2 regions of the Leifsonia sp. Y862 genome follow, and region 1 is predicted to be linked to the other one. Evidence: predicted binding sites of a transcription regulator. Region 1 holds the regulator's gene; the other holds the start of a gene.
What was found. The regulator HspR, encoded in region 1, represses chaperone genes until heat shock. The targets are predictions, from matches to a motif close to AAGTTGAGTCNNNNNGACTCAACTT.
Positions count from the first base shown of each region.

Region 1 (12,022 bases):
ACGCGACGGCTGAGCAGGTGGCAGAGGCCATGGCGATCGGGCCGATCGTGTGCGTGCAGAACATGTACAACCTCGCCCACCGCCATGATGACGAGCTGATCGACATGCTCGCGGGCGAGGGCGTTGCCTACGTGCCCTTCTTCCCGCTCGGTGGCTTCAGCCCACTGCAGTCCGAAGCGCTCTCAGCCGTGGCGTCGCGATTGGGCACGACGCCGATGTCGGTCGCCCTGGCGTGGCTGCTGCAGCGGTCACCAAACATCCTGCTGATTCCCGGAACATCGTCGGTCACGCACCTGCGCGAGAACATCGCTGGCGCAGGGATTACGCTCTCGGCAGACGACGTCGCCGAGTTGGACACAATCGGCCGCTAGCCGATCGGACGGACGTCCGGGGCCTCGCCTTCGTGTGATGACGAGGCCCAAATGTGGCGCTTAGACCGCGCTGGCGCGGCGCCGGCGCACGAGGACTCCGGCGAGCCCTGCGATGAGGAGAATGAGCGCTCCGAGCCCTGCCGCACCGCCGTCGAAACCGGTGGATGCCAGTTTCGGGTCGACTGACGCCGGCGTGACCCTGGGTGTGACGGTCGGCGTTGGGGTGCTCGTGGGCGGCGTGACTACTGCGACGGCGGTCCACTGGGCGTAGAGGACAACGTCGCCGGTCACGGTGCCCGCGAAGTTCCACTTCGTGCCGCCGGTCGCGGCCGTGTACCAACCGTTGAGGGTGAACCCTGTGCGAGTCGGCGCGCCAGGCGCGGCGATCGTCGTGCCGTAGTCGGTGGTGACGGATGCGACGGCGCTGCCGCCCTGCGCGTCGAAGCTGATCACATGGCGGTCGAGGGTCCACGTGGCATACAGGGTGAGGTCGCGGGTCAGGACCGTCGTCGGCGTCATGGCGGTGGTGCGCGCGGCATCCGTTGACCAGCTGAACCCGTAGTGCAGGGGCGCGGCCAGCGTCGGAAGGGTGAGCTGGGCCGCGGCAAGCGTGCTGGCATATACGCGCAGCGGAGGGACGGCCGCTGGCGTAGCGCCGGAGCCGCCCGTGGTGTCGAAGGTGAGCTCAAAGCTGTTGGAGTCGATGTTGCCCGTCAAGCCGATGGAGCCGGTGTTGACGATCGCACCGGTATTGGTGATCGTCCCTGCCCCGCCGATCGCGCCATTGTTCACGATGGTGCCGGAGTTTTGCACGGTGGTGCCTGCCGGAATGCTCAGGGTGCTGCCGGGCGTGATTGTCAGGGTTCCGTTGTTCGAGAGCGAACCGAATGCAGCTGTGCTGTCGCCGCCGCCGATCAGGAACGAGCCGGGAGCGGATGACGCGGAGACCGTGACCTGCGCGCCGCTTCCGATGGTCAATGCGCCGCCGTCGGCAAGGTGTCCGCCACCGATGGCTGTGCCTTCCATGCCGCCGTTGGCCGTCACCACGCCGCCGGTGATGGCGGTGGTTCCGCCCGTGCCGGCCCAGCCGCCGCCGATTCCGGAGCCGTACGTGCCTGCCTGCGCTGTGATGGTGCCGCCGGTGATGGTGGTGGTTCCGCCGGTGGGTCCGCCGTTGCCACCGCCGATTCCCGCGCCCAGATCTCCGCCCGATGCGGTGATGGTGCCTCCGCTGATCGTGGTCGTTCCGCCGCTACCGCCGTAGCCGCCGCCGATTCCGGCCGCCGAGTCACCGCCCTGCGCCGTGACAGTTCCCCCGCTGATCGTGGTCGTTCCGCCGGCTCCGAGGAAGCCGCCGCCGATTCCGGCGCCGCCGGTGAGGCCAGAGGAGTCAGATGTTCCGCGGGTGGTGACGGTTCCCCCGTTGATGGTGATGGTTCCGCCGGCTACTCCGGCATCGCCACCAATCCCGGCGGCGAACTCGCCGCCGGTGGCGTCGAGCGAACCGCCGGTTCCGCTGTCGCCGATGACCAACTCTGTACCCGCGGGCACCCCGACCCCGGCCAGGTAAAGCGCGCCGGCTGCCGACAGCTCCTGCCCGTTCAGGTCGAGCGTCACCGGGTGTCCGGCGACCACTTTCAGGGCGGGGCCCGTTGACGGAACGTCAATGTCATCGCCGAGGGTCACCGTTCCACCCGCGGCGAATGCCGCGATCAGGCCAGCGGCATCGGTGACCGTGGTGGCAGCCGATGCAGCCTGCGCAGGGGCAGCGGTGAAACCGAACGCGAGCAGTGCTGCGGTGACGGTAAGAGTTGCCGCTGTCCGTCCGACTGGTGTGTGCTGGAAACGGGCAGGCGTGGCGCGTGCTGCGGCAAACATCGTTGAAGTCCCCTTATGTAGGTATGTAGGCACAGGCTAGCGGCGCTGCGCAGCGCGGCGCGGGCTAGAGCTGGCCCCAATTATGGGGAGAACGAGGCGCAGAAACGAGGCGAAGGAACGCGGCGCGGAAACCCGGCGCGGAAAGCCGCCGAAGCAGAGTCAGGACGGGAGCCCGGGCACCCACTCGAGCATGTCGGGGAAGCTGGCGTAGTACAGCTGGCCGTCGTGATGCACGAAGCCACCGTCGACGTAGTTCGGATCGGTGTCCGGCTCATTGAAGTAGCCAGAGAATGACGCGTCGTCGCTGACATATCCGGTGTCGAGGAGCGACGCCCTGAAGGTGTCCCACTCGGCGTCAGACATGGCGAGCTGCCCGAAGACGACCATCACGTCTCCCATGTTGCCCCAGAGGCAGACCATGCCGCCGTCGTCGAGGATGAACTGCAGGTCGGTGCTCCACCACTGCGTGAACTCCTTCGGCGTCAGGCCGGATGCCGCGAAATCGTCGTACGCGGCCGGCTCGAGCGCGGTGTCGCAGGTGGGCGCCGCAGCCCCGGTGGGCACGGGTGTGCCAGGGCCCAAGAACACAGGGGTATTGGCAGGGGCTGGCGACGGAGCCGTGGCACTCGACGTTGGAGGGACGTCGGGCGTCGCACCGCACGCGCTGAGCGTGAGCGCGGTGGCGGTAACGAGAAGGAGCGTGGTCAGAATGCCTCGAGATCGCTGCATGTGCACAGCATAGGGACGATCGCTGGCCCCCGTACCAGGAACCGGCAGAAAACACCTCTGACCGGCATTCGCTCAAAGTTGAGCCATTCACACTCAACTTTCAGTTGGCCGTCTTGACAACAAAATCTCCGCGATGGAATACTTGAGCCAGCAGCGCTCAAGTCTTGAAGCGCCGCACAAGTTTGAAATACAGCACCACAACCGAAAGCAATGAAGGAGACGCACATATGTCACGTGCAGTAGGTATCGACCTCGGAACCACCAACTCGGTGGTTGCCGTTCTTGAGGGTGGAGAACCCACCGTCATCGCGAACGCCGAAGGCCTTCGCACCACCCCGTCTGTCGTCGCATTCACCAAGGACGGCGAGGTGCTCGTTGGCGAGACCGCCAAGCGTCAGAACGTCACCAACGTCGACCGCACCATCTCCTCCGTGAAGCGCCACATGGGCACCGACTGGACCGTCGCCATCGACGACAAGAAGTACACCCCGCAGGAGATCTCGGCACGTATCCTCGCCAAGCTGAAGCGCGACGCTGAGCAGTACCTCGGCGACAAGGTGACGGATGCCGTCATCACCGTTCCCGCTTACTTCAACGACGCTGAGCGCCAGGCCACCAAGGAAGCCGGTGAGATCGCGGGCCTCAACGTTCTGCGCATCATCAACGAGCCGACCGCTGCAGCCCTCGCATACGGCCTCGACAAGGGCAAGGAAGACGAGCTCATCCTGGTCTTCGACCTCGGTGGTGGAACGTTCGACGTCTCCCTCCTCGAAGTGGGCAAGGACGACGACTTCTCGACCATCCAGGTTCGCGCCACCTCCGGTGACAACCGCCTCGGTGGAGACGACTGGGACCAGCGCATCGTTGACTACCTGATCAAGAAGTTCAAGGAAACCACCGGCGTTGACGTCTCGAACGACAAGATCGCCAAGCAGCGTTTGAAGGAAGCCGCGGAGCAGGCCAAGAAGGAACTCTCCAGCAGCATGTCGACCAGCATCCAGCTGCCGTACCTGTCGCTCACCGAGAACGGCCCCGCCAACCTCGACGAGACGCTCACGCGCGCACAGTTCGAGCAGATGACCCAGGACCTGCTCGACCGCACCAAGAAGCCGTTCCAGGACGTCATCCGTGAAGCCGGCATCAAGGTCGGCGACATCTCACACGTCGTTCTCGTTGGTGGATCGACCCGTATGCCCGCCGTCTCAGAGCTCGTGAAGCAGGAGACCGGTGGACAGGACCCCAACAAGGGCGTCAACCCTGACGAGGTCGTCGCCGTCGGCGCCGCACTCCAGGCCGGCGTGCTGAAGGGCGAGCGCAAGGACGTTCTGCTCATCGACGTCACCCCGCTGTCTCTCGGTATCGAGACCAAGGGCGGCATCATGACCAAGCTCATCGAGCGCAACACGGCCATCCCGACCAAGCGCAGCGAGACGTTCACCACAGCGGATGACAACCAGCCGTCCGTGGCGATCCAGGTGTTCCAGGGTGAGCGCGAATTCACGCGTGACAACAAGAACCTCGGCACCTTCGAGCTGACCGGTATCGCACCGGCTCCGCGCGGCATCCCGCAGATCGAGGTCACCTTCGACCTCGACGCCAACGGCATCGTGCACGTGTCCGCCAAGGACAAGGGCACCGGCAAGGAGCAGTCGATGACCATCACCGGCGGCACCGCGCTGGCGAAGGAAGACATCGAGCGCATGGTTCGCGAGGGTGAAGAGAACGCTGCAGAAGACAAGCGTCGCCGTGAGGCCGCTGAAGTTCGGAACGGCGCCGAGCAGCTCGCGTACTCGATCGACAAGCTCATCAAGGACAACGACGACAAGCTGCCCGCAGACGTCAAGTCTGAGGTCCAGGCTGATGTCGACTCGCTCAAGTCGGCGCTCGCCGGTGACGACGATGACGCAGTCAAGACCGCGTTCGACAAGCTGAACGAGAGCCAGGGCAAGCTCGGCGAAGCGATCTACGCTGCCAGCCAGGCTGAGGGCGCTTCGGCTCCCGCCGGCGATGCAGGCGAGCAGCCGACATCCGCTTCCTCCGACGAGGACGTGGTTGACGCCGAAGTTGTTGAAGACGAAGACGAAGCGAAGAAGTAATGACTGACAACAGCCATGAGCACGAGCACGAGCCCGTGAACGAGCCCGTGGATGAGTCGTTGGCCGAAGGGGCGCCAGAGTCTGGCGCCCCCGAGGCGACGGCCGACGGGATCGAAGAAGACGAGTTGACGGTTCAGGACATCCTGGACGCGGCGAACATCGAGGCTGCAGATCCCTCGAACGAGCACCTTGCCGACCTCAAGCGCATCACGGCTGAGTACGCCAACTACCGCAAGCGCACCGAAGCTAACCGTGAGGTTGAGCGGGAGCGCATTGTAGGCGACGTCGTGAAGGTACTGCTGCCGGTACTCGATGACCTGCACCGCGCTGAGAAGCACGGTGACCTCGAGGGCGATTCGGCATTCGCCACCATCGCCGCGAAGTTGCGCAGCAGCGTCGAGAAGCTCGGACTCACCTCGTTCGGTGAAGTGGGGGAGCCATTCGACCCCACCATCCACGAGGCGATCTTCCAGCTGCCAGGCGCTGACGTAAGCACTGAGACCGTAGCGGATGTCGCTGAGACGGGTTACCGCCTCGGTTCCACTCTGCTTCGCGCGGCCAAGGTCGTGGTCCAGGTGCCGAGCGATGGCTAGCCAGGACTGGTTCGACAAAGACTTCTACAAGGTTCTTGGGGTCTCGAAAGACGTCACCCCGGCCGAGTTGAAGAAGGTCTACCGCAAGCTCGCGCGTAAGTATCACCCGGACTCCAATTCGGGAGATGCGACAGCCGAAGCGAAGTTCAAGGAGATCAGCGAGGCGCACTCCGTGCTCTCCGATCCAGAACAGCGCAAGGAATACGACGCGGTTCGCGCCATGGGCAGTGGAGCACGCTTCACTGCCCCTGGTGGCGGTGGCGGCCAGCAGGGCGGTTTCGACGATGTCTTCGGCGGAATGTTCGGCGGCGGCACCGGCGGGCGACAGAGCTATTCGTTCCAGCAGGGTGGTTTTGACGACATCCTCGGTGGCATGTTCGGCGGCGGCAACCCCGGCTACGGAAACGCCAGCGGCGGATTCCGTGGCTATGGCGGGCCGAGTCGCGGACGCGACGTTGTGGCATCCGCAACGGTTGATTTCATCACGGCGACCAAGGGTGACACCATCACCCTGCAGACGCAGGATGGTCACCCGCTCAAGGTGAAGATTCCGGCTGGCGTTGCCGACGGTCAGAAGATCAAGCTGCGTGGCAAGGGCCAGCCGAGTCCGGATGGCGGCGAGAACGGAGACCTCATCTTGACCGTCAATGTGCGCAAGCATCCCGTGTTCGAACGTGACGGGCTGAACCTTCGGGTGGCCGTTCCCGTGACGTTCGCTGAGGCTGCACTCGGCGCAACCATCGAAGTGCCCACCCTCGGCGGGGACCCCGTGAAGTTGCGGGTTGCTCCCGGCACGCCGAGCGGTCGGGTGCTGCGGGTCAAGGGCCGCGGTGTCAGTTCTGCAAAGGGCACCGGAGATCTCCTCGCGGTGGTTCAGGTTGCCGTGCCATCACACCTGTCGAAGGAGGCAGAGGAGAAACTCGCTGCCTTCGTCGAGGCTCTGCCGAAGGAGAATCCTCGAGAGGATCTCCTGGCGAGGGCCAGAGGCTGACGTGGACGAGAATTCGCCGGTATTCGTGATTTCGACGGCGGCCGAACTGGCCGGGATGCATCCGCAGACCCTGCGCCAGTACGACCGGATCGGGCTGGTGAGCCCAGGCCGCACGCTCGGTAAGTCGCGCCGATACTCCATGCGCGATGTCGCGAAACTGCGCGAGATCGCCCAGTTGAGTGGCGAGGGCGTGAGTCTGGAAGGCATCCGGCGGATTCTCAACCTGGAAGACGAAGTGAACGGTCTGCGGGCCAGGGTGGGTGAGCTCGAATCGGCATTGGCCGACGAACTGCTCAACCGCCCTGGTCGGCGCGTGTTCGCGGCGGGCTCAGCGGGCGACGTCATCTCGATGCGGGCCGGCACGCGCACGCGGCGGTCGAACGCCGTGGCGATCTGGCGCCCGCTCGACCACAGGTAGCATCTGCGAACTCGCTCCTCTTTCGTTGATTGAGGAGCGCCCGAGGAACGAGGCCGCCTCTCGAAATCGAGCCACGCGGGTCGAACGCAGCCGCGCTGTAGTTACAACACCCGCAAAGCTGCGTTGGACCCGCGCAGCGGGTGCTTCGGGTGTCGAGGCACGCTCGGGGCATCAGCAACGGCGCCCGGCTCGGGTACCGTTGCGTAAGTGACAGAATTCTCGTTCGAGCAGCTCCGCCGATGGCCAGACGTCGAAGCAGACAACCTCTTTGCGTTCGACGCCAGCGACCGGCTGATCCTCGATGAGGCCGCCGCCGCGCTGGCGGATGCCGCCAGCGGCGAGGTCGTGGTGCTCGAAGACCACTACGGCGCGCTCACCCTCGGTGCCGCAGCGCTGCACGGTGCCACCGGCATCCGGGTGCACCAGGACGGTCTCTCCGGCGAACGTGCCCTCGCGGCCAACGCCGCTGCAGCCACGCTGACGGATGCCTACCGCTCACTCCCTCTGGACGCCGCCCTGCTCAGAGGCGCCCGCGTCGTGCTGCTCCAGCTACCGCGCAGTCTGGGGGCGCTCGACGAGATCGCCGAATCGATCGCCAGGTTCGCCGCTCCAGACGTGCGTGTCTTCGCCGGCGGACGCCTCAAGCATATGACCCCGGCCATGAACACCGTGCTTGCCCGGCATCTCGGCAGCGTCACGGCGTCGCTGGCCAGGCAGAAGTCCCGCGTGCTCATCGCGAGTGACCCGCTGAGCCCCGCGACCGCCGCCGACGACGAGGCCGCCGCCGCCACCACCACGACGGATGCTGCTCCCTCCGCGTGGCCGCACCGCGAGTACCACGCCGACCTCGACCTCACGGTCTGCGCGCACGGCGCCGCCTTCGCCGGCACGTCCATCGACATTGGAACGCGCTACCTGCTCGAGTTCATCGACCGGATGACGTCTGATGCGGCATCCGTCATCGATCTCGGTTGCGGAACCGGCGTACTGGCCGTGTCCATTGCGCGGGCACGTCCTGACGTTCACGTGATCGCCAGCGACCAGTCGGCAGCCGCCGTGCTGTCGGCACAGGCGACCGCTGCGGCGAACGGTGTGTCTGAGCGCGTGGAGGTCGTGCAGGATGACGCGCTGAGTAGCCAGCCTGACGCATCCGCTGACCTGATTGTGCTGAATCCGCCGTTTCACATTGGCTCATCGGTGCACGCCGGCATTGCGCTCAAGCTGTTTGAGGACGCGGCCAGGGTGCTGCGGCCAGGGGGCGAACTGTGGACCGTGTGGAACAGCCATCTCGGCTATCGGTCACCGCTCACGCGCATCGTTGGGCCGACGCACCAGGTGGGCCGCAACACGAAGTTCACCGTCACGGTGTCGAAGCGCGCCTAGTCATCTGCGGTGATTGCTGCGCCATCACCGGTGCGGATGTGGGTGTGGAAGCCGTGATCAGCCGCCAGATCTTCCCGCCCGACCAGACGAAGACGGCGATTAGAAGCGCGTTCCGCACCGTGAGCAGCACCACCGCGAAGGGGTCGCCGTCGACCAACGGCAGGTAGAAGACGGGGAAGATGAGCGTGGTCAGCACGCCAATCGCCAACATCAGGTAGGCGGGGGTGCGCCAGCGGCGCCAGTTCTGGGTGATGCCGACGGCGACGATCGGCGCAATCCAGAGCATGTACTGCGGCGACCCGACCTTGTTGAACACGACGAAGGCCCCCGAGAGCGCGAGGGCACCGAGCAGCAGCAGCTCAGACCGCGCGGCCGTGCGCCTGGCGGCCAGCACCATGAGCACGAAGATCCCGGCGATCGCAACGAACATGAGTGGCGTCATGGCGGCCGCGACGGCATTCGCTCCTGGCCCCGCGATCTCCCGCGTCGCCATGGCGTAGTTCTGATAGATATACGTGTCCCGCTGCCCGAAGGCGGCCAGCCACACCCACGGCGTGGCGATGGGCGCTTCCAGCTGCAGCGAACGGCCGGACTGCATCGTGACGAAGCCGGCAATGAAACGGATGCCGCCTGCCGCCCACACAAACCCGACAATCGGGATGGTGACGGCGATCGCGGTCGCAATGACCGTGAGGCGGTGCTTCGACGCGACGACGACGGCGAGGATGACGGCCGCCGGCCATACCTTGATCCAGGTGGCGATGGTGAGAATCACGCTGGCCACGACAGGGCGCCTGGCCACGAGGACCAGGGCCAGGATGACGAGCGGGGCGGTGAGGCCTTCCAGTCGAAGCAGGCCGACCGGGCTGAGCACGAAGGTGAAGCCCAGCCACCACCAGGCCGCCGTGTAGCCGCGGACGCTGCGCCCCCAATTCGTGAGCGCGGCGACGGCGACGGCATTCAGCGCCGTCGTGAGCAGAAACCAGAGCAGTTGGTACAGGTACGGCCCGCCGAGTGCCGCAAAGACGATGGGAACCAGCGCCCCGATGGGATACACCCACTCCGTGTTGATGCCTTGCCAGACGCCAAGGTTCAGGCCCTGTTCGGCCCAGGTTCGGTAGAGCACCAGGTCGCCGAGTTCGTGCCCGGTGAGGATGACCGGCAGCAGGGCAACCAGGAAGACAACATGAACGGCGGTGAATCCGAAGACAAGACCGCGCGGCGTGTGCAGCCAGGTGCGCTGCTCCGCGGAGAGGGAACCATTGATCCTTCGGTCGACACGATCGAAGAAAGCGGACATAGCGTGCCTTTCAGCCGACGACTGTGGCAACCAGCGGCCACACCGTGGAGTTTAAGAGCCAGAGGTGAAAAGCACATGGCCGGTATCCGACGATATGGGGTTTGCCCTGAGAGTGCTCTCAGCCGTTCCTTACAGGTTTCGCGGCTCCTGAAGGGGCTCCTGAAGGGTGGCGCGCGGCGCCGCTGCTGGTGCCTGGCCCACTGCCGTCGCACCCGCCACGCGTGCGGTGTCGAGCGCCAGGCGAGCGAGGAACGTCGATCCGGCAACGGCGGCTGGCATGCTGAAAACGGCGCCGAACGGAATCATGAACAGCAACTGGGTTCCAACCCCGAAGCCGAGCAACTGCCAGCGGATGCCGCGGCGCAGCATCCGCTGAGTCGCACTCGGTATTCCGCGTGCCTCAAAAGCCCGCGAGCTCAGCTCAACGGCGAGCAATCGCCCGGAGAGAGTGACGCCAAGGACGGGCGCGAGCACTCCGCCGACGAGCGGCACGAACCCGACGACCCCGACCCCGAGCGCGGTGACCACGCCAAGGCAGAGCAGCCAGAGCGAACTGCGCACCGCCCGCCAAAAGCCGGCTCCCTCCTCGGGAATGGGGCCGCCGGCCGCGTCTTCGGCCGCGCGCCAGATCCGCTCATAGAAGGGGTCGCCGACGGCGAGCGTGAGGGCGGTGAATGTGACGGCCGACAGCACTATGGCTGCACCGAAAAGCACGGCCGAGGTTGCCGTGGTGACAATGTTCTGCCACGGGCGCGGCCAGCTCTCGTCGAAGGGAGTGAGCCAGTCCACGATCGCCTGCAGGTTGAATCCGAGGGCGATCAGTGCAGCCAGCACCAGTGCGAACACGATGGCCGCTGGGATCAGGCCGAGCATCATGGCGCGTGGCCGGCGCCCCCAGAAACCGAAGCCGCGCAGCAGCAAGCCAATACCGCTGAAGAATGCGCTCAGCATGGGCAGCGCCCCAGGGCTGTGCAGTCGTTTGGCGTCGAGTGGTCCACGGTGCAAGCCTAGGGCGGTTGCGTGCTCCATCAACTAGTTGCGCGACGGCGACGGCCTGCCCGATGTGGGTCGGCCCATTCCGCAGATAGACACGAAGTGACGCCCGCGTTCAGGAGCAGTAACGGCGACCTGAATCCTGTTGGGCTTCTATGAACTTCTGTTGAAGTTCCTGCCAACCAACCCGGATGCGATGAAGCGTCGCGATAGCTTGACCTTGTCGGCCGCCGAACTGTCGCGTCTGACTGCGCGCTCGCGTCGCGTTTCGCAGCACACTCATTCCTCCCGTCTCAGTCGGCCGATCTGTCGCGCCTGAAATCGGGTTCCGGAATGTGTACGGCAGGACAAGCGCACTCATGAACCACACCACTCAAAAGGGGCTTTCAGAGGCATGATCGGCGATCGATTGATAAACATGGTGAAATCACCACAGAAGCGCACTGCCGTACTGGCCTGCGGGATTGTGGCGGCGCTCGCCCTCACCTCCGTCGGCGGTGGCATTGCATACGCGGCGGGCGGCCTGGCTCCGCCCCCGGTCAATCCGGCGACGATTCACCTCGCCTCTGCCATCCCAGACCGGGTGATTCTGACCCCGACGACGACTCCCGCGACGAGCCAGAACGTGTCGTGGCGCACCTCGACCGACGTAACGGCTCCGCAGGCACAGCTCGCCGCGATGACCGACGGACCGATCACCCCGGCGTCGACGTTCACCGCAACGTCGACCACGGAATTCGCCACCGACCTGGGCTACACGATCAAGTACCACACCGCTGTACTCACCGGCTTGAGTGAATCGACCAGCTACGTCTACCGAGTCGGTGACGGCGAGACATGGAGCGAGTGGTTCGAGTTCGAGTCAGCGGCGGCCGGCATCGCGCCGTTCTCCTTCCTGGTGCAGGGCGATGCGCAGAACGACGTGAAGTCATACGCCTCTCGCGCGTTCAGGGCGGCGTACGAGGCGCGTCCATACGCGAAGGCAGTCGTGCACCTCGGCGACCTCATCGACACCGATGTCGCAGATGCCGAGTGGGGAGAGTGGTTCTCAGCAGCCGGTTACGAAAACGCCTACCTCAACGTGATGGCAACGCCGGGCAACCACGAGTACTACCCGGGGCCGCAGCTGACCAGATACTGGAAGGCCCAGTTCGAGTTCCCCGAGAACGGCCCGGCAGACACCCCGCAGATCAAAGCGCAGTTCAGCGAAAACACCTACTTCACCGACTACCAGGGCGTGCGCTTCATCTCGCTGAACGCCTCGCAGATC
Region 1 covers NZ_JBYHFR010000003.1:435,090-447,111, forward strand. The annotation lists gene AC25Z0_RS16345 (aldo/keto reductase family oxidoreductase) at 1-371, shown strand, start outside; gene AC25Z0_RS16350 (InlB B-repeat-containing protein) at 432-2,249, opposite strand; gene AC25Z0_RS16355 (hypothetical protein) at 2,409-2,978, opposite strand; gene dnaK (molecular chaperone DnaK) at 3,206-5,074, shown strand; gene AC25Z0_RS16365 (nucleotide exchange factor GrpE) at 5,074-5,667, shown strand; gene AC25Z0_RS16370 (DnaJ C-terminal domain-containing protein) at 5,660-6,658, shown strand; gene AC25Z0_RS16375 (heat shock protein transcriptional repressor HspR) at 6,660-7,076, shown strand; gene AC25Z0_RS16380 (class I SAM-dependent methyltransferase) at 7,284-8,459, shown strand; gene AC25Z0_RS16385 (glycosyltransferase 87 family protein) at 8,437-9,759, opposite strand; gene AC25Z0_RS16390 (EI24 domain-containing protein) at 9,889-10,710, opposite strand; gene AC25Z0_RS16395 (purple acid phosphatase family protein) at 11,171-12,022, shown strand, end outside.

Region 2 (12,022 bases), on a different contig from region 1:
AGTTGCGCATTGGCTTGCGCAGCCGACCACAATTCTTCGGCCTCTGTTGCCCGCATCACTGAGTGAAAACCGTCCGTTAGGGTGAAGATTACTCCGCCTTTTGCATACGAGTAGGAGGCAGAATAGAACATGCCTAACCGACTTGCAGAGGCCATCAGTCCGTACCTGCGTTCGCATGCCGACAATCCGGTCGACTGGTTCGGCTGGGGCGAAGAGGCATTCGCCGAAGCTGCCCGGCGCGACGTTCCGGTGCTCGTCTCCATCGGGTACTCGACCTGTCACTGGTGTCACGTGATGGCCAGGGAATCCTTCAGCGACCCGGCAATTGCCGAGTACTTGAATGACCATTTCGTGAGTATCAAGGTCGACAGGGAAGAGCATCCTGATGTCGATGCCAGCTATCTGGCCGCGGCCAGCGCCTTCACTCCAGAGTTGGGGTGGCCACTCAACGTCTTCGTGACACCACAGGGCAAGGCCTTTTTCGCCGGCACCTATTTCCCGCCGGCGCCATCGTTCGGGCGCCCCTCGTTCCCGCAGGTGCTCGAAGCCGTCACCGAGACCTGGACGAACCAGCGAGTCGCCGTCGAGGCCAGCGCCGATCAGATCGCCGCTGCGATTGCCGATGCGGCCGGCCAGCTGAGCGGATCGACGGAGCCGCTGCCGACTGATGCAGAGTTCCAGGCGGCGGTCGACGAACTCATCGCCTACGAAGACCAGACGCATGGTGGATTCGACGGTGCCCCCAAGTTTCCCGTGGCGCCTGCTCTTGGCTTCCTGCTCAGCGCGTCCTCATCGTCGGGAACGGAACTGGCGTTGCGCACGCTGAAGCGAATGGGGGCTTCGCCGCTCCGTGACCCGGTCGAGGGCGGATTCTTCCGCTACGCCGTGCGGGCGGACTGGAGCGAACCGCACTACGAGCGGATGCTCTACGACAACGCGCAGCTGCTCGATCTCTATACTCGCGCCTGGCAACTGACCGGCGAGGAGTGGGCGCGCATCGTCGCGACCGGAATCACGCGCTTCCTGACCGACGTGATGCAGCTGCCGAGCGGCGGTTTCGCCAGCGCACAAGACTCGGAGAGCACGGTCAACGGCCAGCGCACAGAGGGTGGGTACTACTCACTCGAAGCGGATGACCGCGCCGCGGAAACCCCGCCGGCCCTCGACGAGAAAGTGCTCACCGGCTGGAACGGACTGGCGATCGGTGCGCTGGCGCGTGCTGGATTCGTGTTCGGAGACGACACAGCGACATCCGCTGCCCGCTCGACCGCCGACTACCTCATCGCGCACCATCTGCTGGCTGACGGGCAGCTGGTGCGTGCCTCCGTTGGCCAGCGACTCTCTGCGGCGCGGGCGACGCTGGAGGACTACGGCATGTTCGCACGGGGCCTCCTCGAGCTGGCGATGGTGACGGGGCAGTCGCGATACGCCACGATTGCGCGGGACCTTGTTGACAGCACTCTAGGTTCAGCCACCGACGCTGGCGCTGCCACGGGCACCGACGCTGACGCTGCCACGGAAGCTGATGCGGGCACCGGCCCTGGATCGCAGGCGCGCGCCGCGGTGTTCGCGCCCCCTCATGGCGCAGACCCGATCCTGGTCGGACAGAGGCTCGCTGTGCAGATCGATCCATCTGAGGGGGCTTACCCGTCTGGCATCAGCGCGCTGGCCGATGCATGCCGGCTGCTCTACGAGCTGACGGAGGAGCAGCGCTACCGGGAGGCCGCAGAGGCCGGCCTCGCAGCGCTGGCCGCGATCGCCCCAGAGCGCCCGCTGGCGTTCGGTGCCGCACTTGGCGTCATGGCGCGGCTGGTCGTTCCTCCCCGGCAGCTCGTGGTGGTGTCTCCGAATGCAGAGGCGGCCAGTGCAGATCCTCGCGGGCTCCTCGGCCACCTGCGCAACCCCGTCGGCCAGACTGGCGCACCGGCATCCGCTGGCGCACCGGCATCGGCTGCCGCACTGGCATCCGCTGCCGTGTCGCTGGCCACGGTCACCGCGGTCATCGTGACCGAAGCCCAGGCGAAAGACTGGGTGGCGGCGGGATTCGAGCTGGTCGCCGGTCGCACCGCTCTCGAGGGGATGCCGACGGCCTATCTGTGCCAGAACTTCGTGTGCCGGGTACCGGTCACCGACCCCACTGAGTGGGTGCGCGGGTTGGCGGCGGGGGACGCTGACAGCACAATGGAGAGATGAGCGACGTACAGATTAAGCGGATTTACGACGACCTGAGCCCGGAGGACGGCTGCCGCGTGCTGGTCGATCGACTCTGGCCGCGCGGCGTGCGCAAGGAAGACGCGCACCTTGACGCCTGGGTGAAGGACGTGGCACCCAGTCCTGAGCTCCGCACGTGGTGGAACCACGATCCAGACCTGATGGACGAGTTCGCGACGCGATATCGAGCCGAGCTCACCGAGAACCCGGACAGCGTCGCAGCCGTCGCCGCGCTGGTGGGTCTCATCGCGCAGAACGACGAGGCGAAGCGGCCGACGACCCTGTTGTATGCGGCGCATGATCCACGGGTAAATCACGCCAGGATCCTGGCTGAATTCCTGAACGAATAGATTCGGACTGGCCCCCGAATGGGCCACGAAAAACCACGCTCTCAGAACGTGCATGGAAGCAGCAATCTGCGGCGTAGACTGTGCCAAGCGCCACCATTGATCTTCTGGCGATTTCCACCGGGGGGCTGGGAATCGCAGAACCCCTCGCCCGGCGCCGACGTTCACCATCGAACGCACATTCTTCGGCACAGAACACTGTGCCCTACTCACGTGATTCCACTTCCAGGAGGACCATGGCACCCATCGATCGATCAGACGACATCTCGCCTCAGGGCGACGGCGACGGCTTCCGCAAGGCTGATGCTGCGAGCACTGACACAGCTGCGATCCCGGTACTGTCCCTCAGTCGTGAACCGGAACTTGTGCTGGTGGCAACGGATGCCAGAACTCGCCGGTTCGATCGAGACGATGTCGTCGTGCGGAAGGGTGAGATCACCCTGTCGCAGGGGCATTTCACGCCACACGAGTCGATGGTCAGTGACCTGGTTGCCGTACACGACGCGCTGACGCGTGCCGGCATCGAATTCCTGCTCGTCAGGGGCGACGGCGGCCGGCTGGTCATCGCCGTCAATCGGTCAGCGCGCAAGAAGATCACCCGCGTGCTCGCCGAGGAGTTCGCCAACGAGCCGTTCTACGTGCGTCCGGTCACCATCGAGCCGAACGGTGACACGCACACCGACGACACCGGATCGGCCCTCCTCGCCGACGACGGGCTGCTCACGTACCGTTCAGCCAACGTCTTCCGGGTGTATCGCCCCCGGATCGAGCCGATCGGTCGCCTGCGCTACGGCGCGGACACCGCCTTCCAATTTGAACTGTGGCGCTTTGGCGAAGACGAGATCATCGCCCCCGTCGAGAACGCGCTGATGCGGCTCCGGCTGCCTCGCTCAGAGGCCCGCGAGACCACGATCGACCTGCACGGTCGAACGTGGCGCACCTTCCAGAGCATGTTCGACGACCTCGCCAGCGACGTCAGCTTCGACATCGACCTCGTCTTCTCCTGGGTCGACGGGTCATCCAGCGATTTCCAGCGCGAACGCGCCAAGCGGATGCAGGCATACGTAGTGGGAGAGGGTGACGACTCCGACGCTCGCTTCCGTCAGATCGACGAGCTGAAGTACGCGCTGCGCAGCGTGTACCTGTTCGCGCCGTGGATCCGTCGAATCTTCATCGCGACGGACTCGCCAGCACCGGCATGGCTGGCCGACCACCCGCGGGTCACCATCATGCGCAGCGAAGAGTTCTTCGCCGATCCGAGCGTGCTCCCAACGCACAACTCGCACGCCGTGGAGAGCCAGCTGCACAACATCCCCGGCCTGGCGGAGCACTTCCTCTACTCGAACGACGACATGTTCTTCGGTCGTCCGATCGGGCCAGACCTGTTCTTCTCTCCCGGCGGCATCTCCAAGTTCATCGAAGCGTCAACGCGCATCGGCCTCGGCGAGAACCAGCCGGAGCGCAGTGGTTTCGAAAACGCTGCGCGCGTCAACCGCGCACTGCTGCATGAGCGTTTCGGCAAGGTGACCACCCGGCACCTGGAGCACACGGCAGCTCCCATGCGGAAGAGTGTGATGCGCGAGCTGGAGGCCGAGTTCCCCGAGGACTTCGCCCGCACGGCGGCCAGCCGGTTCAGGTCGTCCACCGACATCTCGGTGACGAACTCGCTGTACCACTACTACGGGCTCATGACCGGGCGCGCCGTCGCGCAGACCCAGGCTCGCTCGCTCTACGTTGAAACGACGCTGAAGCGTGCACTGCACCAGATGGATCGTTTGCGGAAGCGGCGCGACCAGGACATGTTCTGCCTGAACGACGGCAGCTTCCCCGAAATCTCCGACGAGGTGCGCCGCGAGGCAGTCACGAGCTTCCTCGACCGCTACTTCCCGTTCCCTGCCCCATGGGAGCATGTGGAACAGTCCAGTGCGAGCGGGTTTGCCGATGGCGTGAGCGCACCTGGCCTGGCCAGTGACGACTCTCGTGGCGCCAGCGAGCCCGCAGCGGGCACCGTAGCGGGCACGGCGGCCAGCGATTCGACGCCGGTCAGTTCACTGCCGATCAGCGCAATACAGGGATAGGCCGGGTCATCGGCGGCTCCCGGAAAACCGGGACCGATCCGGCCGGCAGGATCTGAATTCCGGATGCCGCCAGTCGGCGAGTGCTCTCGTCTGCGTCGATGTAGTCGAGAGCCTCGTAGCTGCCGAGCGGAACCACAGAGTGCAGCACCGTGTCGGGGTACACATGCACCAGGTTGAACGCGCGGCCACCGTCGCGACCGCGGGTGCCGCCGACGGGCACGGTGAGATCCTGGGTGTAGCAGGTGGCGGATGCCACGGACACGGGGATTCCCGCGAAGGTCGCAGTGGACGAGTAGTGGAGATGTCCGGCCAGGATGCTGCGGACATCCGTTCCTCGCAGCACCTGGGCGAGCGGGCCCTGATCGCGCAGTTCGACGGACACCGCCAGGTCGAGCACGCTCGGGATCGGCGGGTGGTGCATGACCAGGATGGAACCGTCGATCGCTGGAACGGCAAGCACGTCATCGAGCCACTCGAGCTGGGCAGGCGTGACCTCGCCGTGGTGCGCGCCAGGAACAGTCGAGTCGAGCGTGATGATGCGCAGGCCGTTGATCTCTGTGACGCTGTCGACGGGGGTTGTCGTCGGCCCCTGGTCGAGCAGCCCGGTGCGGAACGCGGCGCGGTCGTCGTGGTTTCCCATCACCCAGATCACCTGGGCGCCGAGGCGTTTGGCAACGGGGTCGACGATCGCTCGTAGTTCGTCGTATGCGCCTGGCTCGCCGCGATCGGCAAGATCACCGGTGAAGATGATCGCCTCTGGGCGGCTCCCAGATGATTCGACAGCGGCGAAGAGTTCAACCAGGTGTCGCGTGCTGTCCACCGTGTTGTAGAGGCGATTGCCCCCTGCAAGAAGGTGCGTATCACTGAGGTGGATGAGAAAGTGGTCCGGCCTGGGGTATTCGGCCGTTCGCATGCTCACGAAGATTCCATTCGTTGTCACGTGCACACTCTGCGCGGATGCACTAACGGTACTGCCGATATTCGAACACGGGTAGTTGAACATCCGGTGTACGCCACGCGCAGTGCGCCTGTACGCCTGCTGCACTGTGTGCGTCACACGAAAGCGCACTGTGTGTCTGTCTGACAATGTCAGATCGACACACAGTGCGCTTTCGCGGTGCTGGCAAAGCGGTGCTGGCTACTCGGCGGACTGCGGCTTGTTCTCGCCGACCGAGAGCGCGCCCTCGCTGCTTGAGGTCGTCACCTTCACCTTGCGCGGCTTCGCCCGTTCGCTGACCGGGATGGTGACGCTCAGCACTCCGTTGGCGTAGCTGGCGCTGATCCGCTCAACATCGACGCCTTCGCCGAGTTGGAGCTGGCGCAGGAAGGATCCGGCCTGGCGCTCGCGCGTGATCCACTTGACGCCCTCGTGGTTGGCGAGCGTGCGCTCTGCACGAATGGTGAGGAGCTGACCGTCGACATCGATGTCCACCGAACCAGGATCGATGCCGGGCATGTCGGCGTTCAACAGGTAAACATCGCCGTCGCGGTACAGGTCCATGGGCATCCGGCGCGGCCCAAGTCGGTTGTCGAGCAGTGCGCCCGCGAAACGGTCGATGTCGCGTAGTGGGTCAAAGTTCGCCATTGTCTACTCCCTAGCTCCGGGTCGAGACCCGATTCTCAATCGCATGTCAATAACTTGAGTCGAGGGGACTCAACTATTGACAATTAAACACCGGTGCCGGATGCCTGCCAACGGACACGACGAATTCTCAGTTGGCTTTGAGCGAACGCAAGGCTGCGGCCTGGCCAGCGTCGTCGGACTGCTCGCGCGCCGCCAGAATCTGCTCCACGTTGGCTTCGGCCCACACTCGAATCGCCTGGACGGGTTCGAGCAGTGAGATCCCGAGCGGTGTCAGGGTGTACTCGACGCGCGGGGGAACCTGGGCGAACACTTCCCGGCTGAGCAGGCCGTCGCGCTCCAACGCGCGCAGCGTCTCGGTGAGAACCTTCGGTGTCACGACGCCGATGTCGTTCTTGAGCTGCGAAAAGCGCTTCACCCCCGTGTTCAGCGAGAGCAAGACCTGGAGAGTCCACTTGTCGCCGATGCGACCGAGGATCACGCGGCTCGGACATGACGGCTTGAGGGCGTCGTATGACACGGCGCCTGTGTCATTCGGGATCGCGATGCTATCCAAGGGGTAACCGACTTCCGTTGAAGTATCCAGTATCTAATTCATACTATTGGCGAAAGTGGTCAACAGCACAACGAATCAACACCACAACGACAATCAGAACGGATGCAGGCATGAATATTCTTCTCACCGGTGCCACCGGCTACATCGGCTCGGCGGTTCTTCGACGGCTCCAGCAGAGCGGACACACTGTCACGGCCGTCGTGCGCAGCGACGGGGCAGCCCAAAGAGTCGCGTCCGATGGGGCGACGGCGCTCGTGCACGATGTGACGGATGAGGCGTGGCTGGTCGCCCGCTTGCGTGAGGTCGACGGGGCCATTCACGCTGCAGCCCCCGCGGAGGGCAGCGCCGCAGCGTTTGACGACGCCATCCTGAACGCGGTGATCTCAGCTTTCGGTGGCACCGGAAAACCGTACGTCCACACGGGTGGCATCTGGTCATGGGGCGACAACGCGGCCATCACCGAAGACAGCCCCCTCGATCCGCCAGCACTGACACAGTGGCGAGCTGCACGGGAAGCGCGAGTCCTCGCATCCGCTGTGAGAGCCAGCGTGGTGTCGCCGGCCATCGTCTACGGGAACGGCGGTGGCATCCCGATCAGCATCATCCGCGACGCACCACGCACGCAGAGCGGCGCGCTCACGCTGGTTGGTAGCGGAGACCAGCACTGGGCGACAGTGCACGTCGACGACCTCGCCGACCTGTACGTGCGGGCGCTTGAGACATCACCTGGCAACACGCGGTTCGTCGGCGCAAGCGGTGAGAATCCGACGGTGCGGGAACTCGGACGTGCCGTCGTCGGGCCAACGGGCGAGATCGTGCCAGAGAGCGCCGATGCCACCCGCGCGCGGTTGGGAGGCGCGTTCGCCGACGCCCTGTTGCTCGACCAGCAGGCCAGGGGAGACGCGGCCAGGCAACAACTCGGCTGGCGGCCGGCAGCACCATCGCTCATAGCCGAATTGAGCGTGGCCGCGCCGGTGGCTCTCTAGTCGTTCGCCGTCGCGGTGCCGGCTGCCCTAGCCGAAGCACAAAGCACTGCCTAGGCTGTCGGCATGGCTCGCTACGTGCGGTTTGACGAATTCGGTGGCACTGAGGTCTTGCACATCGTGCATGACGATCCGCCGTCGCCTGCGCCAGGAGAAGTGCGCGTGAGCGTTCACTCTGCCGGCCTGAACCCGGTGGACTGGAAGATCTTTCGCGGCGGGCCAACGGCTGCCGCCTATCACGCTGAGCCTCCGTGCGGTAACGGAAATGACTTCGCCGGAGTGATCGATGAGATCGGCACAGGCGTTGTCGATTTCGACCTTGGTGACGAGGTGCTGGGGGGCAAGCGGATGTTCGCCCAGGCCGACTACCTCGTCATCGACGCCGACCAGGTCGTTCGCAAGCCCCCGGCGCTCGGCATGGACGAGGCCGGCGCACTCGATATCGTCGGTAGAACGGCATGGGCGACCGTGCGCTCGCTCGGACTCACCTCCGCCGACACCGTGCTCGTCAGCGCGGCGGCCGGCGGCGTCGGCGTGCTGGCTGCACAACTCGCAAAGCGCACCGGCGCCACCGTCATCGGCACGGCGAGCGAGGCCAACCACGACTTTCTGCGCGGCCTCGGCATCATTCCTGTCGCCTATGGCGAGGGCATGGTCGACCGCATTCGCGCCGTCGCGCCGCACGTCACGGCGGCCCTCGACAACAACGGCCCTTCCAGCATCGACGCGGCACTCAAGCTCGGCGTGCCAGGGCACCGCATCAACACCATCGCTGCGCGCGGCCATCGAACGGATGCCGGAATCCAGGGTGTCGGCGGCGCACAGGCCGGCGTGAGCGAACTGGAGAAGGTGGCGGAACTCATCGCGGCGGGCGATCTCGTGTTCCCCATCGACAGCGTCTATCCGTTAGAACGCGTGAAAGATGCGTACGCGCACCTGATCGGCGGACATTTGCGGGGCAAGGTCGTTCTGGGCTTGGTCTGACTGGGCCTGGTCTGACTGGGCCTGGTCTGGGCCGCCGCTGGAGGCTGGTGGCTCGATCACCGATTTCGGTGTGCAAAGGTTGAAGGGTGCGCCAGAACCAGACGAACTCGCCGGGACGTTACCTGGTCGCCGCCGTTTGCCTCGTTGCCGCTTTCATCGTGCTCTACGTCTATTTCGTGCGCACGGAGGCCGGGCAGCTCATCGACCAGCTCGCCTACAACGGCGCTGATTTCGGCTGGCGCAGCGTCACCCCGTTCACGCGGCGCATTCTCGATGCGCTGCCGGCAATTTCGGGCATCGTCGGCTTCGTGCTCACCATCGTTATTGCCCTGGTCAGACGCAACTGGATCACCCTGGTCGTCGCGCTTTCTGCGGCTGCAGCGGCTGCCGCCACCACGCAGATCCTGAAGTACGCGATTCTCAGCCGGCCGGACTTCGGTGTTGAGGGCTTCGCCGACAACTCATTCCCTTCGGGGCATACGACGGTTGCCGCGGCATCCGCTCTCGCTGTTTTCCTGGTGTCAAGCGCTCGAACGAGGCCGGCAGTGGCCGGACTCGGCGCCGCCTATACCGTCGTCGCGGGGGTGTCGACGCTGGCCAATCAGTGGCATCGGCCGAGCGACGTGATCGCGGCGCTTCTCGTCGTGGCGTTCTGGGGGTGCGCGGCGGGATTCCTGTTGGCTGTCCTGGTTCCTGGGCGGGCGCCGGTGCGTGCTGCGCGACCAATCGCGTTGCTCATCTGGCTCATCGGGCCGTTCCTGGTGGTCACGGTGATTGCGTTCGTGCTGACGCTGGTCAACTCGGCCAAAGACGACCCGAACACCGTCATCGCGTACATCGGCGGGGTCGCAGCCATCATCGCAGTGGGGTTCTCGCTCGCAGCGATGGCCGTCCGCACGTTCTCGCGCTTGCCCTGACCCCGACCTTTCCGCCGCAGGCCGGTTGCGGGGCAGGTCTACCATCCCGGGAAGTCGCGTGTAACACTGGCCCTATGGTCGTCACGCTCAGAGGGCTGCAGACTGCTGTCCCTCCCACAATTCTCGTGCAGGACCAGGTACGCGACGTGTTCGCCGCGCAGCCTGATCTCAGTCGGCTTGCCCAACGGCTGGTCACCACCTCGTTCAATATGTCGGGTATCGATACCCGGCGAACGGTGATCGAAGAGCTCACGCTCGATGCCCAGGCGGGTGACCATGAGCCGCAGTTCTTCGATCCGGAGACGCGGCGGTTGCTGGTGCCGGGCACCGGCGCGCGCAATGAGCTGTACATCACCGAGGCGACGAAGCTGTTCGTGGAGGCGGGGCGGCTCGCACTCGAGGCGTGCCCCGGCGTGGAGGCCGCCGACATCACGCACGTGGTGACGGTGTCGTGCACGGGCTTCTACGCTCCTGGACCCGACTTCATGCTGGTGCGCGAGCTGGGCCTGAATCCGGCCACCCAGCGCTACCACTTGGGTTTCATGGGCTGCTACGCCTCGATGCCGGCCCTCCGCACAGCCAAGCAGTTCGTCGAGGCCGACCCGAACGCCGTGGTGCTGGTCGTCAGCGCCGAGTTGTGTTCGCTGCACCTTCGCACCTCGAACGATCCAGACACCATCGTCGCCTCGTCGCTGTTCGGCGACGGCGCTGGGGCAGCGATCGTGAGTGGCCGGCATCCGGTTGCGGGGGAGAAGGCGTTCACGCTCGACCATTTCTCGACGGTGATCACGCCGGTCGGTGAGGAGTCGATGGCGTGGAAGATCGGTGATGCCGGCTTCGAAATGGTGTTGAGCTCGTACGTGCCGCACATCATCGACGAACACATCGAGGGTGCGCTCGCGCCGCTGCTCGCCCAGGACGAGGAGCTGTGCGTCTTCGCTGACGCCCTGCGGAACGGCGACGGCGGCCGGGTCGGTGACGACGGCCGGGTCGGTGACGAGGGGCAGAGTGAGCTCGGCGCGAGCCTCGACTCTGGTGCCAGCAGAGCGGATGTCGGCGCGCTGTCCCCGAACGGCGAGGCGACGGCAGACCTGGCGGTCACGGCGCTGCTGCGTGAGGTGCTGGGCGAAACCCCGGGGGCGATTGCGTCCCCTGGCAGCCTGTCAATGGCAGCGGATGCCGATGCCGCGCTCCGCTCTCCCTCGGCCGGCGAGCGGCAGACGGCGACACTGGAACAGCCGTTAGACAGGGCGATCGCGCACTGGGCCATCCACCCAGGCGGACGCAGCATCCTCGACAAGACAGAGGCGAAGCTGGGGCTGAGCGCTGAGCAACTGGTGCCGGCCCGGGAGGTGCTCCGCACCTGGGGAAACATGTCGAGCGCCACCGTGCTGTTCGTGATGAAAGCGATCCTCGAGAGTGACGACACCGTCGAGGGCGATCGCATGTGCGCGATGGCATTCGGCCCGGGGCTGACCGTCGAGAGCGCGTTGATGACCGTCATCGTCGGGTAAGGCGTGCGGGGGATTCCGTCGCTCGGACTGCGGGCCGACGACATCGAAGAGGTCATGGATTCGCCGGACTGTGACCCTGAACGCCTGCGGAACACCTACGAGAACTTCCGCTACATCAATGCCGTGCTGTCGGGGTGGCGGCGGATGTACGTGCGCGACATCCGTCCGTCCCTGTCTGCGAAATACCAGAGCACGCTGCTCGATATCGGTACGGGCGGTGGCGATGTGGCGCGGGCGCTGGCTCGCTGGGCGATGCGTGATCGGCTGCGGCTGACCATCGTCGCCATCGACCCGGATGCCAGGGCGCACGACTTCGCGACCAGCCAGCCCACTATGCCGGGGCTCAGCTTTCGCCAGGAGCTCAGCTCTGACCTTGTGGCGCGGGGTGAACGCTTCGACTTCGTGATCTCGAACCACGTGTTGCACCACCTGAGTGCCAGGCAGCTGGGCGCGCTGATGCTCGACTCGGAGCTGCTCTGCCGCCGACAGGTGCTGCACTCCGACATCGAGCGCAGCCTGTGGGGGTACCTCGGATTCGGGCTCGGCACCTGGCCGCTGTTTCGGAACTCGTTTATTCGTGAGGACGGACTCACGTCGATCAGGCGCAGCTACACGGCGCACGAGCTGCGCGCGGGATTGCGCGTTGCGGCGGGTGTGGGCGGTGGTGGCGGCGAGCGGGACGGGAGTCGTCTCGGTGGCAGCGGTGGCGGTATCGGGAGTGGCTGGCGCGTGACGCGCGAGGTGCCGTCCCGGCTGGTGCTGCGCTGGTCGCCCGACCGCATTGAGCGTGACCCGGTGCATGCCACGGAGCGTGGCACGGTGGACGTCACGCAGCATGACACGGAGCGTG
Region 2 covers NZ_JBYHFR010000001.1:62,746-74,767, forward strand. The annotation lists gene AC25Z0_RS00310 (hypothetical protein) at 1-56, opposite strand, end outside; gene AC25Z0_RS00315 (thioredoxin domain-containing protein) at 130-2,193, shown strand; gene AC25Z0_RS00320 (DUF488 domain-containing protein) at 2,190-2,561, shown strand; gene AC25Z0_RS00325 (stealth family protein) at 2,795-4,636, shown strand; gene AC25Z0_RS00330 (phosphodiesterase) at 4,617-5,549, opposite strand; gene AC25Z0_RS00335 (Hsp20/alpha crystallin family protein) at 5,775-6,221, opposite strand; gene AC25Z0_RS00340 (winged helix-turn-helix transcriptional regulator) at 6,349-6,738, opposite strand; gene AC25Z0_RS00345 (NAD-dependent epimerase/dehydratase family protein) at 6,885-7,760, shown strand; gene AC25Z0_RS00350 (NADP-dependent oxidoreductase) at 7,824-8,741, shown strand; gene AC25Z0_RS00355 (phosphatase PAP2 family protein) at 8,828-9,658, shown strand; gene AC25Z0_RS00360 (type III polyketide synthase) at 9,655-11,172, shown strand; gene AC25Z0_RS00365 (methyltransferase domain-containing protein) at 11,176-12,022, shown strand, end outside.
Region 2: a site for HspR is predicted at 6,273-6,297, ahead of AC25Z0_RS00335 (Hsp20/alpha crystallin family protein). Genes of this name have one in related genera too.